DNA from 4 places in the Tardiphaga sp. P4_G1 genome. Region 1 is predicted to be linked to each of the others. Evidence: predicted binding sites of a transcription regulator. Region 1 holds the regulator's gene; each other region holds the start of a gene.
What was found. The regulator LexA, encoded in region 1, represses DNA repair genes until DNA is damaged. The targets are predictions, from matches to a motif close to TGTTCNNNNTGTGTTCNG.
Positions count from the first base shown of each region.

Region 2: AC1DUY_RS27870 (PA0069 family radical SAM protein) is a predicted target of LexA. The motif match lies at 1,509-1,526, and genes of this name have one in related genera.
Region 3: AC1DUY_RS25060 (DNA recombination protein RmuC) is a predicted target of LexA. The motif match lies at 1,211-1,228, and genes of this name have one in related genera.
Region 4: recA (recombinase RecA) is a predicted target of LexA. The motif match lies at 1,321-1,338, and genes of this name have one in related genera.

Region 1 is NZ_JBFUJU010000001.1:682,585-685,844, forward strand. It holds gene AC1DUY_RS03360 (Orn/Lys/Arg family decarboxylase) at 1-773, shown strand, start outside; gene AC1DUY_RS03365 (N-acetyltransferase family protein) at 795-1,364, shown strand; gene lexA (transcriptional repressor LexA) at 1,667-2,389, shown strand; gene AC1DUY_RS03375 (ComEC/Rec2 family competence protein) at 2,408-3,260, opposite strand, start outside.
Region 2 is NZ_JBFUJU010000014.1:63,882-67,141, forward strand. It holds gene AC1DUY_RS27865 (VOC family protein) at 1-206, opposite strand, end outside; gene AC1DUY_RS27870 (PA0069 family radical SAM protein) at 324-1,487, opposite strand; gene AC1DUY_RS27875 (glycosyltransferase) at 1,692-2,261, shown strand; partial or broken gene AC1DUY_RS27880 (GNAT family N-acetyltransferase) at 2,297-2,770, shown strand; gene moaB (molybdenum cofactor biosynthesis protein B) at 2,767-3,260, opposite strand, start outside.
Region 3 is NZ_JBFUJU010000011.1:193,997-197,256, reverse strand. It holds gene AC1DUY_RS25060 (DNA recombination protein RmuC) at 1-1,180, opposite strand, end outside; gene def (peptide deformylase) at 1,412-1,933, shown strand; gene fmt (methionyl-tRNA formyltransferase) at 1,973-2,905, shown strand; gene truA (tRNA pseudouridine(38-40) synthase TruA) at 2,905-3,260, shown strand, end outside.
Region 4 is NZ_JBFUJU010000005.1:237,929-241,188, forward strand. It holds gene AC1DUY_RS13855 (hypothetical protein) at 14-313, opposite strand; gene AC1DUY_RS13860 (hypothetical protein) at 388-801, opposite strand; gene recA (recombinase RecA) at 1,440-2,543, shown strand; gene AC1DUY_RS13870 (ABC transporter ATP-binding protein) at 2,732-3,260, opposite strand, start outside.

The DNA of each region.
Region 1 (3,260 bases):
CGGCTTATTGGCAGCTCGCGCCTGACGCCGCTTGGCATGGCTTCCCCGGCATGGAAGCCGGTTTCACCATGACCGATCCCAACAAGCTGACAGTGCTGACACCCGGCTTCGACCGCACCACCGGCGGCTATGCGGAACACGGCATCCCTGCTCCGGTGGTGGCGCAGTTCCTGCGCGAAAACCGCATCGTGCCGGAGAAAAACGATCTCAACTCGCTGCTCTTCCTGCTGACGCCCGGCGTGGAAGCCAGCAAGGCCGGCACGCTGATATCGGGCCTCGTCGCTTTCAAGAAGTTTCATGACGACAACGCTCTGCTTGAAGACGTCATCCCGGAATTCGCGCGGCGCAGGCCGGCGCGTTATGCGGGCATACGCCTGCGGGATCTGTGCGGCGACATGCACCGGTTCTTCCGCGAGGCCAATGTGAGCGAACTTCAGACCAGGCAATTCTCCGCTGACCATCTGCCGGAGATCGCCATGTCGCCCCATGATGCTGCGCGCTGTCTGGTGCGCAACGACGTCGATTACCTCCCCATCGATGAGATCTTCGGGCGCGTCGCGACGACGCCGTTCGTGGTCTACCCGCCCGGCATCGCCACGATCGTCCCCGGAGAACGGCTCACTGAACGGTCAAAGCCGATGATCGATTATCTCAGGATGTTCGAGACCTGCTTCAACACCTTCCCGGGCTTCGACGTCGAAATCCAGGGCATCTACCGCAAGGTCGACGCCAATGGCCGGATCCGACTTTACACTTACGTGGTCTCCGAATAGGGAGCACGTAAGGAGCCTGATTTGCCAACGGAACTCGAACAGCCGGTCGTCATCCGACCGTCACGCGACACCGACGTCGATGCCATGCTGGCGATCTATCGCCGGCACATCCGGCAAGGCGTTGAGGAAGGCGTCAGCGACGCCGACACGCCGCAGCCCGACGATCTCAGAGACCGGCGCAAGAACCTGCGCAGCAAACGGTTCCCGCACCTCGTCGCCACGCAAGGCGGCGAGGTCATCGGCTACGCCTATGTGGTGCTGTTTCGGAAGCGACCGGCCTATCGCTACACGGTCAAGCATTCGATCTATATCCACCACGGGCATGTCGGCCGAGGCATCGGCCGGCTGCTGATGCGCGAGTTGATCGACGTCTGCGCGGCGGCCGGCTTTCGGCAGATCATCGGCTACATCGATGCCGACAACACGGCCTCGCTCGGCTTGCATGAGAGCTTTGGCTTTGCGCGCGTCGGCTTGCTGCCCGGCGTCGCCTATCGCTCGGGCCGCTGGGCCGACACGATCATGGTTCAGCGCTCGCTGGCGACCGGCTCCACAACTCCGCCGCCGCCCATTGGGCGCATGACGTCCGCGTAGCCCAAGCGACCGCGGAAGCATTTTCCATGTCCGTAGAGGGTCGACGACTGGTGAGGAACAGCCTCCTCAAACCTCGCTCAACGTGCGTTCTGTTGACGGCAAATTAAGCATTGCAGAACACATATGGAACATATAGTGTTCGTTCATGATTTGTTTCGAGATTCTGTGGCTTTGAGTAGTTTGAGAGTGCCCGAACTCGCGCAACCGATCTTCGAACGATCGTCTCTGGATTGAGGCTCACTGTTCGAAGGCCCTTTGAAACGCACGCGGCGGCCGACACCGTCAACTGAGGATGGCTTCAGATGCTCACGCGCAAACAATACGAACTCCTGCGATTCATCGATCAACGGCTGAAGGAAGCTGGCGTCCCGCCCTCCTTCGACGAGATGAAGGATGCGCTCGACCTGCGCTCCAAATCCGGCATCCATCGTCTGATCACCGCACTGGAAGAACGCGGCTTCATACGCCGTCTGCCCAACCGCGCCCGTGCCATCGAAGTCATCAAGCTGCCAGAGCTCGGCGCGCCGGTCACCGGCGGTACCGGCCGCCGCGGCTTCACGCCCAGCGTCATCGAAGGCACGCTTGGCAAGGTGCGTTCCGCCGCCAGCATCGCTAGCAACAGCGGCGATGATGACAATGGCCGCACAGTTGCCATCCCGGTGATGGGCCGGATCGCGGCAGGTACGCCGATCGAGGCACTGCAGACCCGCAGCCACACCATCAGCATGCCCGCCGACATGCTCGGCTCCGGCGAACATTACGCGCTCGAAGTGCGCGGCGATTCCATGCAGGACGCCGGCATTCTCGATGGCGACACCGTGCTGATCCAGCGCAACGAAAGCGCCGACACTGGCGACATCGTGGTGGCCCTGATCGACGACGAGGAAGCCACGCTGAAGCGCTTCCGCCGCCGCGGCGCGTCGATCGCGCTGGAGCCTGCGAATGACGCCTACGAGGTCCGTATCCTGCCACCCAACCGGGTGCGCATTCAGGGCAAGCTGATCGGGCTGTATCGCCGCTACTGAGATTTGCGCCTCGGCGGATTACTGATCTTCGGGTTGAAGATCGGTTTCCACCGGCGTCGCATCCACCGGCCGGTTTTGCGGCGGACGACTGGTCTCCAACCTATCGGACAGAGGCTGATCGGGAATGGCTGGTGACCACGGACGGTCCAGGCCACGCGGTCGCACGGCATCGATCGCAAGGCCGTTGGCGGTTCGCTGCAGGCTTACCGCACCGTTTCGTTGCAGGCGGTCCTGATCGATCACCAGCGCACGGCAATCCCTCGGCGGTTGTTTCGTCGTGACGATCAGCGCCGCTTTCTCGCAATCATCTGTGAAAGCATCCGGCTGTAGAACCAGCGCCACCAAAGCGCCATCGGCCAGCGCCGCGATGCACCCGTCGCGGTCGCAGGACACACCGTGGCTGACGGAGGCATCGGTCGGCAGACGCGCATCGGCATCGCCGGCGAGCCACTCTTTCAACAAAAATGTATCCTTGGCGCTGCGCATCACGTGGAGATGCCCGTCCCTGCCCCGCACCGCGACGCTGTGACCGTCACCCGAGATCAGCACATCGGGCTGCTTCACCAGCAATGCCCACACAATCGAGATTGCAAGCACGGCAGCCCCCGCGAAGCGCAACGGCGTGCGCAGCAATCCCAGCACGATGATGCCGATACTGGCTGATATCAGCGGCCCGGTGCCAAAGGCCGGCATCCGGCCGATGGCGCCGGGCAAGGCTGCCACCCATTGCGTGACGACAATCATCCACTGGATGCCGACATCCATCAGCCGCCAGAACACACCGTCAAAGCCGAACGGCATGGCCACCAAACCGAGAATGCCGGCCGGCATCACCAACGCCGAGACCACCGGCATCGCCAGGAGATTGGCG
Region 2 (3,260 bases), on a different contig from region 1:
GGCAATGTCGCGTCCTGCGCCAGTTGATCCCACGGAAACAGCGCGAGGACGCTGGCGCCGGTGTCGAAAAAGGCGATGGCATCGCCCGAGCCACGGGCCTTTCGCGTAAAGCCCAGCGCTTCGTAGAACGCAATGCTCCTGCGCATATCCGCGACGCCCAGCGTGATCACCGTCATGCGCGCGATTGGCGCGGGTGGTTTCTTCATCGTCATGCGCGTCACTCCTGTACTCACTCTATAGATCGAAAAGAGGGACGTTGGCAGGCTCTGGTTTCCTGCCAACGTCCCCTCTCCACCACTCCGTACGCTGCGAGACCTGCGGAGTTAGAACAGATTCAATTGCTGACCGGCACCGGCCGGCTTCTCGAAATGATCGAGGGTGAGCTTCGAACGACGCTTGTTGAGGCCAAGCTTCGTGCAGGCGATCTCGAAGCGGCGACCGATCATCCAGGCCATAGGCCCCGTGCCCTTCATGCGCGTGCCCCATTGCGAGTCGTAATCGCGGCCGCCGCGCATTTCGCGGATCAGCGTGAAGACATGGCGATAGCGATCCGGATAATTCGCGATCAGCCATTCGCGAAACAGATCGCGCACTTCCATCGGCAGCCGCAGCAAAACGTAGCTGGCTTCCTTGACGCCGGCATGAGCGGCGGCATCGAGAATGCGCTCGATCTCGCTGTCATTCAGCGCGGGGATCACCGGCGCCACCATCACCGTGGTCGGAATGCCAGCCTCAGATAGCTGCCGCAAAGCTTCCAGTCGCTTCGACGGTGTCGACGCGCGCGGCTCCATGGTGCGCGCTAGCTTCGGATCGAGCGACGTCACCGACAACGCCACTTTGACCAGATTGCGCTTCGCCATCCTCGCCAGGATATCGATATCGCGCGTCACCAAAGCCGACTTCGTGACGATGCCGACGGGATGACCGGTCTTCTCCAGCACTTCGAGAATGCCGCGCATCACCTGCCGCTCGCGCTCGATCGGCTGATACGGATCGGTATTGGTACCGATCGCGATCATCTTCGGCTCGTATTCGGCGGCGGCCAGCTCCTTCTCGAGCAGCGCCGGCGCATCGGGCTTCACGAACAGTTTGGCTTCGAAATCGAGCCCGGGCGAGAGACCGAGATAGGCGTGGGTCGGCCGCGCGAAACAATAGACGCAGCCATGCTCGCAGCCACGATAGGGATTGATCGAACGGTCGAAGCCGATATCCGGCGACTCGTTGCGCGTGATGACCTTGCGCGCGGTGTCCGTCGCAACGGTCGTCTTGAACGGCGGCAATTCATCGAGGCTCTGCCAGCCGTCATCAAAGGCGACCCGGGCCTCGGCCTCGTAGCGTCCGCTGTCGTTGGACTGGGCACCGCGGCCGCGTCGCCGCTGCTTGTCGATCGCCACCGCGATCTCGGGAAAAGGGGAAAGCGCACCCGCCGGCTTATCGGAGGGCGCCGGGACCGGCGGGTGCTTGAGGGCAGCGATCTGGCGACTCATGAAGCCACGATAGCGCACAAACGGAACAAAGCAAGAACATAAATACGGTGGCACACGATCGGGGCACTGTGCATTCTCCCGCCGCCTTGCAGGGGCGGCCGAAAGTCGAACCGCCCCGAAATTGCAGCAGCCGCCGGTGCCGCATAGACTATGACGAAACGATAACGCGGCCACCCCGTTGTTGAGAGGTATCATCCGACACCCATGCTGAGCGTGATCATCCCCACCGAAGGCGTCGAACAGCCCGCTGTTGCCACACTGGCAGCGCTGGTGCCGGGCGCTGCTGCCGGTGTGATCCGCGAAGTGCTGCTGGTCGATCGCGCTGGCACCGATGTCATCGAACGTGTCGCCGATGTCGCGGGCTGCGGCTTCCTGACCTCGCAGGGATCGCGCGCCGCGGCGATGGCCGCCGGCGCCAAGCAGGCGCGCTCGCCCTGGCTAATGTTTCTCCATGCCGGCGCCGTGCTCGATGCCGGCTGGATCGAGGAGACCCAGCAATTCATCCAGCGCGTATCGACCAGCAACCGCCCCCGCGCGGGCATTTTCCGCTATGCGCGCTCGCCCTATGACGAGACCAATTTTCGCGATGGCCTGAAGCACCTGGTCCGGATGATCACGGGACCCAAGGCCGATCAGGGCCTGCTGATCGGCCGCGAACACTATGATCGTCTCGGCGGCTACGCGCCCGATGCCCGGCGCTCGGAAGCGCGGTTGCTGCGCCAGCTCGGCCGCTCCTCACGCACATTGCTGCGCAGCCGGATCATCGTTGCCTGATCATGGCCGCCCAAGCCCCCGATGCCGTTCAGCTTGCAGTGCTACGCGATCTCCAGCCTGGCGATATCGACTGGGTCATCCGCAGTCACGGCGAGCTCTATGCGGCCGAATACGGGTTCGATGCATCCTTTAAGGCGCTGGTAGCCGACATCGCTGCAGAATTCGTCGCATCATGCGATGCCACGCGCGAACGCTGCTGGATCGCCGAGATGGACGGCGCGCCCGTCGGCTCGCTGTTTCTCGTGAAGGCATCCGACGACGTCGCCAAGTTTCGGCTCTTGCTGATCGATCCCAAGGCGCGCGGACAAAAGCTCGGCCAGCGCATGGTGACGGAATCCATCACCTTTGCGCGGCAATGCGGCTATCGCAGGATCACGCTCTGGACCCAGAGCAATCTTGGCGCAGCGCGAAAAATCTATCAGGATTCAGGCTTCGCGCTGGTCGCCACCGAGCCGCATCGCAATTTCGGGCAGGATTTGATCGGTGAGACCTGGGAGCTCGTGCTCTAGACCGACGCGCCCTTCGCTTTGGGACGTCGCAGATGCTCATCCAGCCGCGGCATGATCTCCACGAAATTGCAGGGCTTTGTGCGGTAATCTAGTTGCGCGGCAAGGATGCCGTCCCAGCCATCGCGGCAGGCGCCGGGCGAACCCGGCAGGCAGAAGATAAATGTCGCGCCGGCGGTGCCAGCAGTCGCGCGGCTCTGGATCGTCGAGGTACCGATCTTGGCGTGGCTCAGCATGTGAAACGCAATCGAGAAACCATCCATCCGCTTCTCGAACAGAGGCTCGATGGCTTCCGGCGTGACATCGCGGCCGGTGAACCCCGTGCCGCCGGTCGTGATGATCGCGTCCACGCCGGGATCGGCAATCCATGCGCGCACGATCTTGCGGATCGCTTCGACATCGTCCGTGACGATCTCGCGCTTCGCCAACACGTGACCAGCCGATGTCAGCCGATCGGCCAGCGTCGCGCCGGACTTGTCGTCATCGAGCGACC
Region 3 (3,260 bases), on a different contig from region 1:
CGAACATGTCGGGGGCGGCGGTCTTCGCGATGACCGGGGCTACCTCGGCCGCCGGCTCGCTCTTGCTGAAATCCAGTTCCTCGATGCGGCCGGCGCGCTTTTCGATCTTGTCGGCGGAAATCAGTATCTGGCGGACGTCCTCATTGGCTTGTCCGAAATGGGTCTGCAGCTTTATCACGCGATCGCGCAACCGGGTGAGGTCGTCGCCCAAATTCAGCACCTCGGTACGGATCTGGTCGGCGGCGTCGCGCATCCGCGCGTCTTTGAGAATCTGCTGCATCACCTGGATCGCCAGCATCAACAGCGACGGCGACACCAAGACGACGCGGGCGCGATAGGCCTTCTGGATGATGTCATCGAATCCGTCGTGGATTTCCGCATAGACGGATTCCGACGGCACGAACATCAGCGCCGTATCCTGCGTCTCGCCGGCAACCAGATACTTCTCGGCGATGTCGGTGACATGCTTCATCACGTCGGCGCGCAAGCGCTGCGCCGCGTATTTCTTTTCCTCGTCGCTGCGTGCGTCATGCAGCGCCGTGACGGCTTCCAGCGGGAATTTTGCGTCGATGCACAGCGGGCGCTGGTCCGGCAGGAAGATCACGCAATCCGGCCGCTTGCCCGACGACAGCGTGTGCTGGAACGCATAGGCGCCGCTCGGCATGCCGTCCTTGACGATACTTTCCATCCGCGCCTGACCGAAGGCGCCGCGCGACTGCTTGTTGGCGAGCACGTCGCGGAGCGTCGTCACCTGCGAGGTGAGGTCAGTGAGGTTCTTGTGGGCGTTGTCGATGATGCCCAGCCGCTCATGCAGCGCGCTCAGGCTTTCCATCGTGTTGCGTGTGGTCTGTTCCATGGATTGGCCGACGCGATGGGTCACGGAGTCCAGTCGCTCGGACACCGCGCGTGCCATGTCGGCCTGACGGCCTGCCAAGGCCTGGCCCATGGCGTCGACGCGGCCGGTGGCTTCGTTCTGTGCTTTCAGCACTTCGCTGAGGCGTTCTTCCAGTTCGTCGGCGCGGATCGCCTGGGCCATGGCCATGGCGGCGCCGCGGCTACCGGAGCGAGCGATGATGATGGCGATGGTGAGCAGCAAACCCAGCGCCAGAGCACTGAAGCCCATCAATGCCACGCCGGCGGTGACCGGCATGTCGTCGATCATGAAAAGAATCTCGTTCATCCCATCCTTGTAGCCGATTCGGTCGGTTGCGCGAACGAAGAGGGAACATTTATGGTTAATGCAAAATGAATTTTCCTGGTTAACCCAAGCCTAAGAAATGTGGTTAAGCGGACCTTAACCAGCATGGTTAACCGCGCCTCAATTTTCATGGTTAGCGGGGAGTTAACGTCCTTCAAAGTCCAGCTTTTCCAGCGGATTGACCCGGACCGGCGCGCAGATTAAATCGCCGCCATGGCCATTCGTGAAATCATTATCCTGCCCGACAAACAGTTGCGGCTGATCTCCAAACCAGTCGAGAAGGTGACGTCAGAGGTGCGCAAGCTCGCCGACGACATGTTCGAGACGATGTACGACGCACCCGGGATCGGGCTGGCGGCGATCCAGATCGCGGTTCCGCTGCGGCTGATCACCATGGACATCGCCAAGAAGGACGATGAGGAGGACGGCAAGAAGCCGCGCGTCTTCATCAATCCGGAGATCATCTCGGCCTCGGAAGAACTCTCGGTCTATGAGGAAGGCTGTCTGTCGATCCCTGAATATTACGAGGAAGTGGAACGTCCGGCGACGGTGCGGATCCGCTATATGGACCTCGACGGCAAGACCATCGAGGAAGAGGCCAGCGGCCTGTTCGCGACCTGCATTCAGCACGAGATCGACCATCTCAATGGCGTGCTGTTCGTCGATTACCTTTCCAAGCTGAAGCGCGACCGCGTGCTGAAGAAGTTCACCAAGCTCGCCAAGCGCGCGGAGTAGGTTTCTCCGCGCAACGCTGCAACAGATCGGCTCCGACCTATGTCGCTTCGTTTGATCTTCATGGGCACGCCGGATTTCGCGGTGCCGACGCTGCTCGAACTCGTGGCCCATGGCCATGAGATCGTCGCGGTCTATACCCGCGAAGCAAAGCCCGCCGGTCGTGGCATGAAGCTGCAGCCGACGCCCGTGGCGCGCGAGGCGGAACGGCTCGGCATTCCCGTCTTCACGCCGAAAACGCTGCGGACGCCGGAGGCGGAAGTCGAGTTCCGGTCGCATGAGGCCGAGGCTGCGGTCGTCGTCGCCTACGGCATGATCCTGCCGCAGAACATTCTCGATGTGCCGCCCCTAGGTTGCTTCAACCTGCACGGCTCGCTGCTGCCGCGCTGGCGCGGCGCGGCGCCGATCAATCGCGCGATCATGGAAGGCGACGCCGAGAGCGGCGTCATGGTGATGAAGATGGATGTCGGCCTCGACACCGGCGATGTCGCCATGGCCGAGCGCCTGGCGATCACCGATGCGATGACGGCGCTGGACCTGCACGATGCGCTGGCGCCGCTTGGTGCCGACTTGATGGTGCGGGCCATGGGGGCGCTGGAAAGGGGACGGCTGAGCCTGACCCCGCAGAGCGCAGACGGCGTCACTTACGCGGCCAAGATCGACAAAGCGGAGGCCAAGATCGACTGGTCGAAGCCGGCGCGCGACGTGCTTCGGCATTGCCATGGGCTGTCACCGTTTCCCGGCGCGTGGTGCGAAGTGCCGATCGAGGGCGAGGCGGTGCGCGTGAAGGTTCTGCGCTGCGAGCTCGCAAAGGGCGCGGGCGCGCCCGGCGAGATCATCGACGATCAGCTCACCGTCGCCTGCGGCGAGGGCGCGATCCGGATCATCGACCTGCAGCGCGCGGGCAAGCAGCCGATGAAGGCCAGTGAATTTCTGCGTGGCACGCCGTTGAAGCCGCCTCTGCGGGTGGGCTGATGCCGCGCTACAAGATGATCATCGAATATGACGGCGCGCCATTTTCCGGATGGCAGGTGCAGGCCAACGCGACGCTGACCGTACAGGGCGCGCTGGAGCGTGCTGCCGAGGCCATTTGCGGCGAGCCGATCCGCGTCCATGGCGCCGGTCGCACCGATGCCGGCGTCCATGCGCTCGGCCAGGTCGCCCATTGCGACGTGCCGAAAGTGCTGGTGCCGGGTCGCTTTCGCGATGGCATGAATGCCCATCTGCGGCCGCATCCGGTCGGCGTGCTGTCGGCGGATATCGTGCCGGATGATTTCGAGGCGCGGTTCTCGGCCATCAAACGCCACTATGTCTATCGCATCACCAATCG
Region 4 (3,260 bases), on a different contig from region 1:
CCCCGAGGCGGCCTTACCTTGGCAACGTTCCCAGATCGCCCGATGAAGGCCTGCCCAGGGCAACGAATGCTGCGACCGCCAGAAGGCAGATAGGCGCAATCAGACCGAGCAGGTATCCGGCAAGACCGTGCCGAATGTAGATGCCCCAATAGTTCACGAGGCCGGGGTAACTGGGGTCGGTGTTCGTATAGAAGACGACAAATTTTGCGGCGTTGGATATGTGCCCGTGTGACCACACGAGAAATGTAAATGCCAGCACGGTTGCGATCACGCAGAGTGCTGTTACCACGACCATGCGCTGATTTCTGTTCATCGGATATCACTCGCTGACTTCACACCCTGTTGTGCAGGAAAGCTGCAAGAAGGTTCAAAGAAGGGTGATCCGCCTCATGCACCGCTACGGGGTGCTTCGCTGCGCGTCACGAACCAGCGTGGGATCTGCAGCGTGATCCATGATCCGAGCACCGTGAGGATCGCCATGCCCGCGAGCGAGATATAGAGCAGAGGATGTTGCGAGGATACGAGCGACCCGTTGAGGTGCAGGTGCGGGCGGATCATGTCCATGACTAGGCTGACCAGGCTCGCCGCCACGAAGCCGCCGATGACCGAAGCGACAATACTCGCGATCCATCCAAGCGGGCCGCGCTTCTTTGTCCAGGCCTCGTGAATTCCCACGGCCAGCATGGCGATCAACATGATCAGCATGATGGTCAGCGGGCCACCCACGCTCGACCTCGGCATCGCGCCGCTGAGTTCCACGAGCAACAGGGCAGCGACGGAGAGCAGTGCGATCGTCTTCACGGCGTGTGACCTTCCCATGTCGGATTGAACGCATGAGCGATGCGGACATCCTGTTGTGCGGGAAACGTGCAGGAAGGTTCAAAAGTGGCTCGATGAGTCCAAATCGGGTGGCTGTCGTTTTTGAACGATATCGACGAAGATGACGAAGAATGAAAGAGGCCGCCCACTGAGGCGGCCTTAGTCCCATTCAACCGGCCCCCATGGTTGTTGGTCGGCCCAATCCTTCGCCTCGTCGAGGGTGTGGTGGCTCCCTCCCGTGAGGTCGCACGTATAAACGAGTCCATCTGGCGTTTCTGGAATCGGACGGCTTTCGTCCAATTGGTCATCGTTGTCATATCGAGACGACGCAAACCGCGCGGGCTGGGCGTAGATAGCAATCCGCCTAGGGGCGGTTCGGTCGTAAAGCCAAATCCCAGTTGCAACGATTTTTTTCTCTGCGGTCATTTTTTCATAATAGGCCACAGCCGAAATCAAACTAGGCCACTGAGGGTCAAAACAGGCAGTACCCAAAATTCCCAAAAGAACATATTGCGAACATAGAACAGATAGGGTACATTGTTTTCAACCCGAACAGCGCCGCCATCCTTTGGCGCTTGCCGTTTGTCCTGTCGCGAATCCCTTCATAAGGAGCTAGATCAATGGCTACCACTCCGACTGCCCTGCGTATCGTTGAAGGATCCTCCATGGACAAGACCAAGGCCCTGTCGGCCGCGCTCTCCCAGATCGAGCGCCAGTTCGGCAAGGGCTCGGTGATGAAGCTCGGCAAGAACGACCGGTCGATGGACATCGAGGTGATTTCGTCGGGCTCGCTCGGCCTCGATATCGCGCTCGGCGTCGGCGGTCTGCCCAAGGGCCGTGTGATCGAGATCTACGGACCGGAATCCTCGGGCAAGACCACTTTGGCGCTGCATTGCGCCGCCGAGGCCCAGAAGAAGGGCGGCATCTGCGCCTTCATCGACGCCGAACACGCGCTCGACCCGGTCTATGCCCGCAAGCTGGGGGTCAATGTCGATGAACTCCTGATCTCGCAGCCGGACCACGGCGAACAGGCGCTGGAAATCGCCGACACGCTGGTGCGCTCCGGCGCGGTGGACGTGCTGATCATCGACTCCGTGGCAGCGCTGGTGCCGCGCGCCGAACTCGAAGGCGAAATGGGCGACGCGCTGCCCGGCCTGCAGGCTCGTCTGATGAGCCAGGCGCTGCGCAAGCTAACCGCCTCGATCAACAAATCCAATACGATGGTGATCTTCATCAACCAGATCCGCATGAAGATCGGTGTGATGTATGGCTCGCCGGAGACCACCACCGGCGGCAATGCGCTGAAATTCTACGCCTCGGTCCGTCTCGACATCCGCCGCATCGGCGCGATCAAGGAGCGCGACGAAGTGGTCGGCAATTCGACCCGCGTCAAGGTCGTGAAGAACAAGCTGGCGCCGCCCTTCAAGCAGGTCGAATTCGACATCATGTATGGCGAAGGCGTCTCCAAGATGGGCGAGATCCTCGATCTCGGCGTCAAGGCCGGCATCGTCGAGAAGTCCGGCGCCTGGTTCTCCTATGACAGCCAGCGTCTCGGTCAGGGCCGCGAAAATTCCAAGGCCTTCCTGAAAGCCAATCCGGACATGACCGCCAAGATCGAAGCCTCGATCCGGCAGAATTCCGGCCTGATCGCCGAGCAGATTCTCGCCGGTCCCGTCGAGCGCGACGAAGACGGCGGTGACGGCGAGGAGCCGGCAGAAGATTGATCGGATCGGGTCCGGAGACTCACTGACGTTCATGCGTTAGTGATCTTGCCGGGCCGGTCCTGCAGCCGATAGTGTCGGCTGAATGATTTCGCGGTGGGTGCTGTGGGGGTCTGTTGCCGATACCCTGCGGTGCCTGCCGCGTTGTCGTTTCAGGACACCCTGATCTGAGTGCGCGCTGATCGTAACTATCACCGTGCGGCGGGAGTAGCTGTGTTTGGTGGTGCGATCAGTTTGTTGACCGCATGACAGGCAACGCCGTCGACCAGATCCGGCACCACCTTGCGACAGAGATCGAACACTTCCGGGCAGCGCGGATGAAACGTGCAGCCGGAGGGCGGATCGATCGGATTGGGAATCTCGCCGGAGACCGCGATGCGCGCGCGGCCTGACATGGCCAGATCCGGCACTGCGCCCAGCAGCATGCGCGTATAGGGCATGCGCGGCGCGCGGAAGAGTTCGCGCCCTTCCGCAATCTCCACGATTCGCCCGAGATACATCACGCCGATCCGGTCAGCCATGTGCCGGACCACAGCAAGGTTGTGGCTGATGAACAGATAGGTCAGGCCGAATTTGTCCTGCAGTTCGCGCATCAGGTTGAGAATCTGCGCCTGCACCGAGACATCCAGCGCTGAGGTCGGCTCGTCGCAGACGATGAACTCCGCCTCTGAGGCGAGTGCGCGGGCAATCGCGATACGCTGGCGCTGGCCGCCGGAGAAC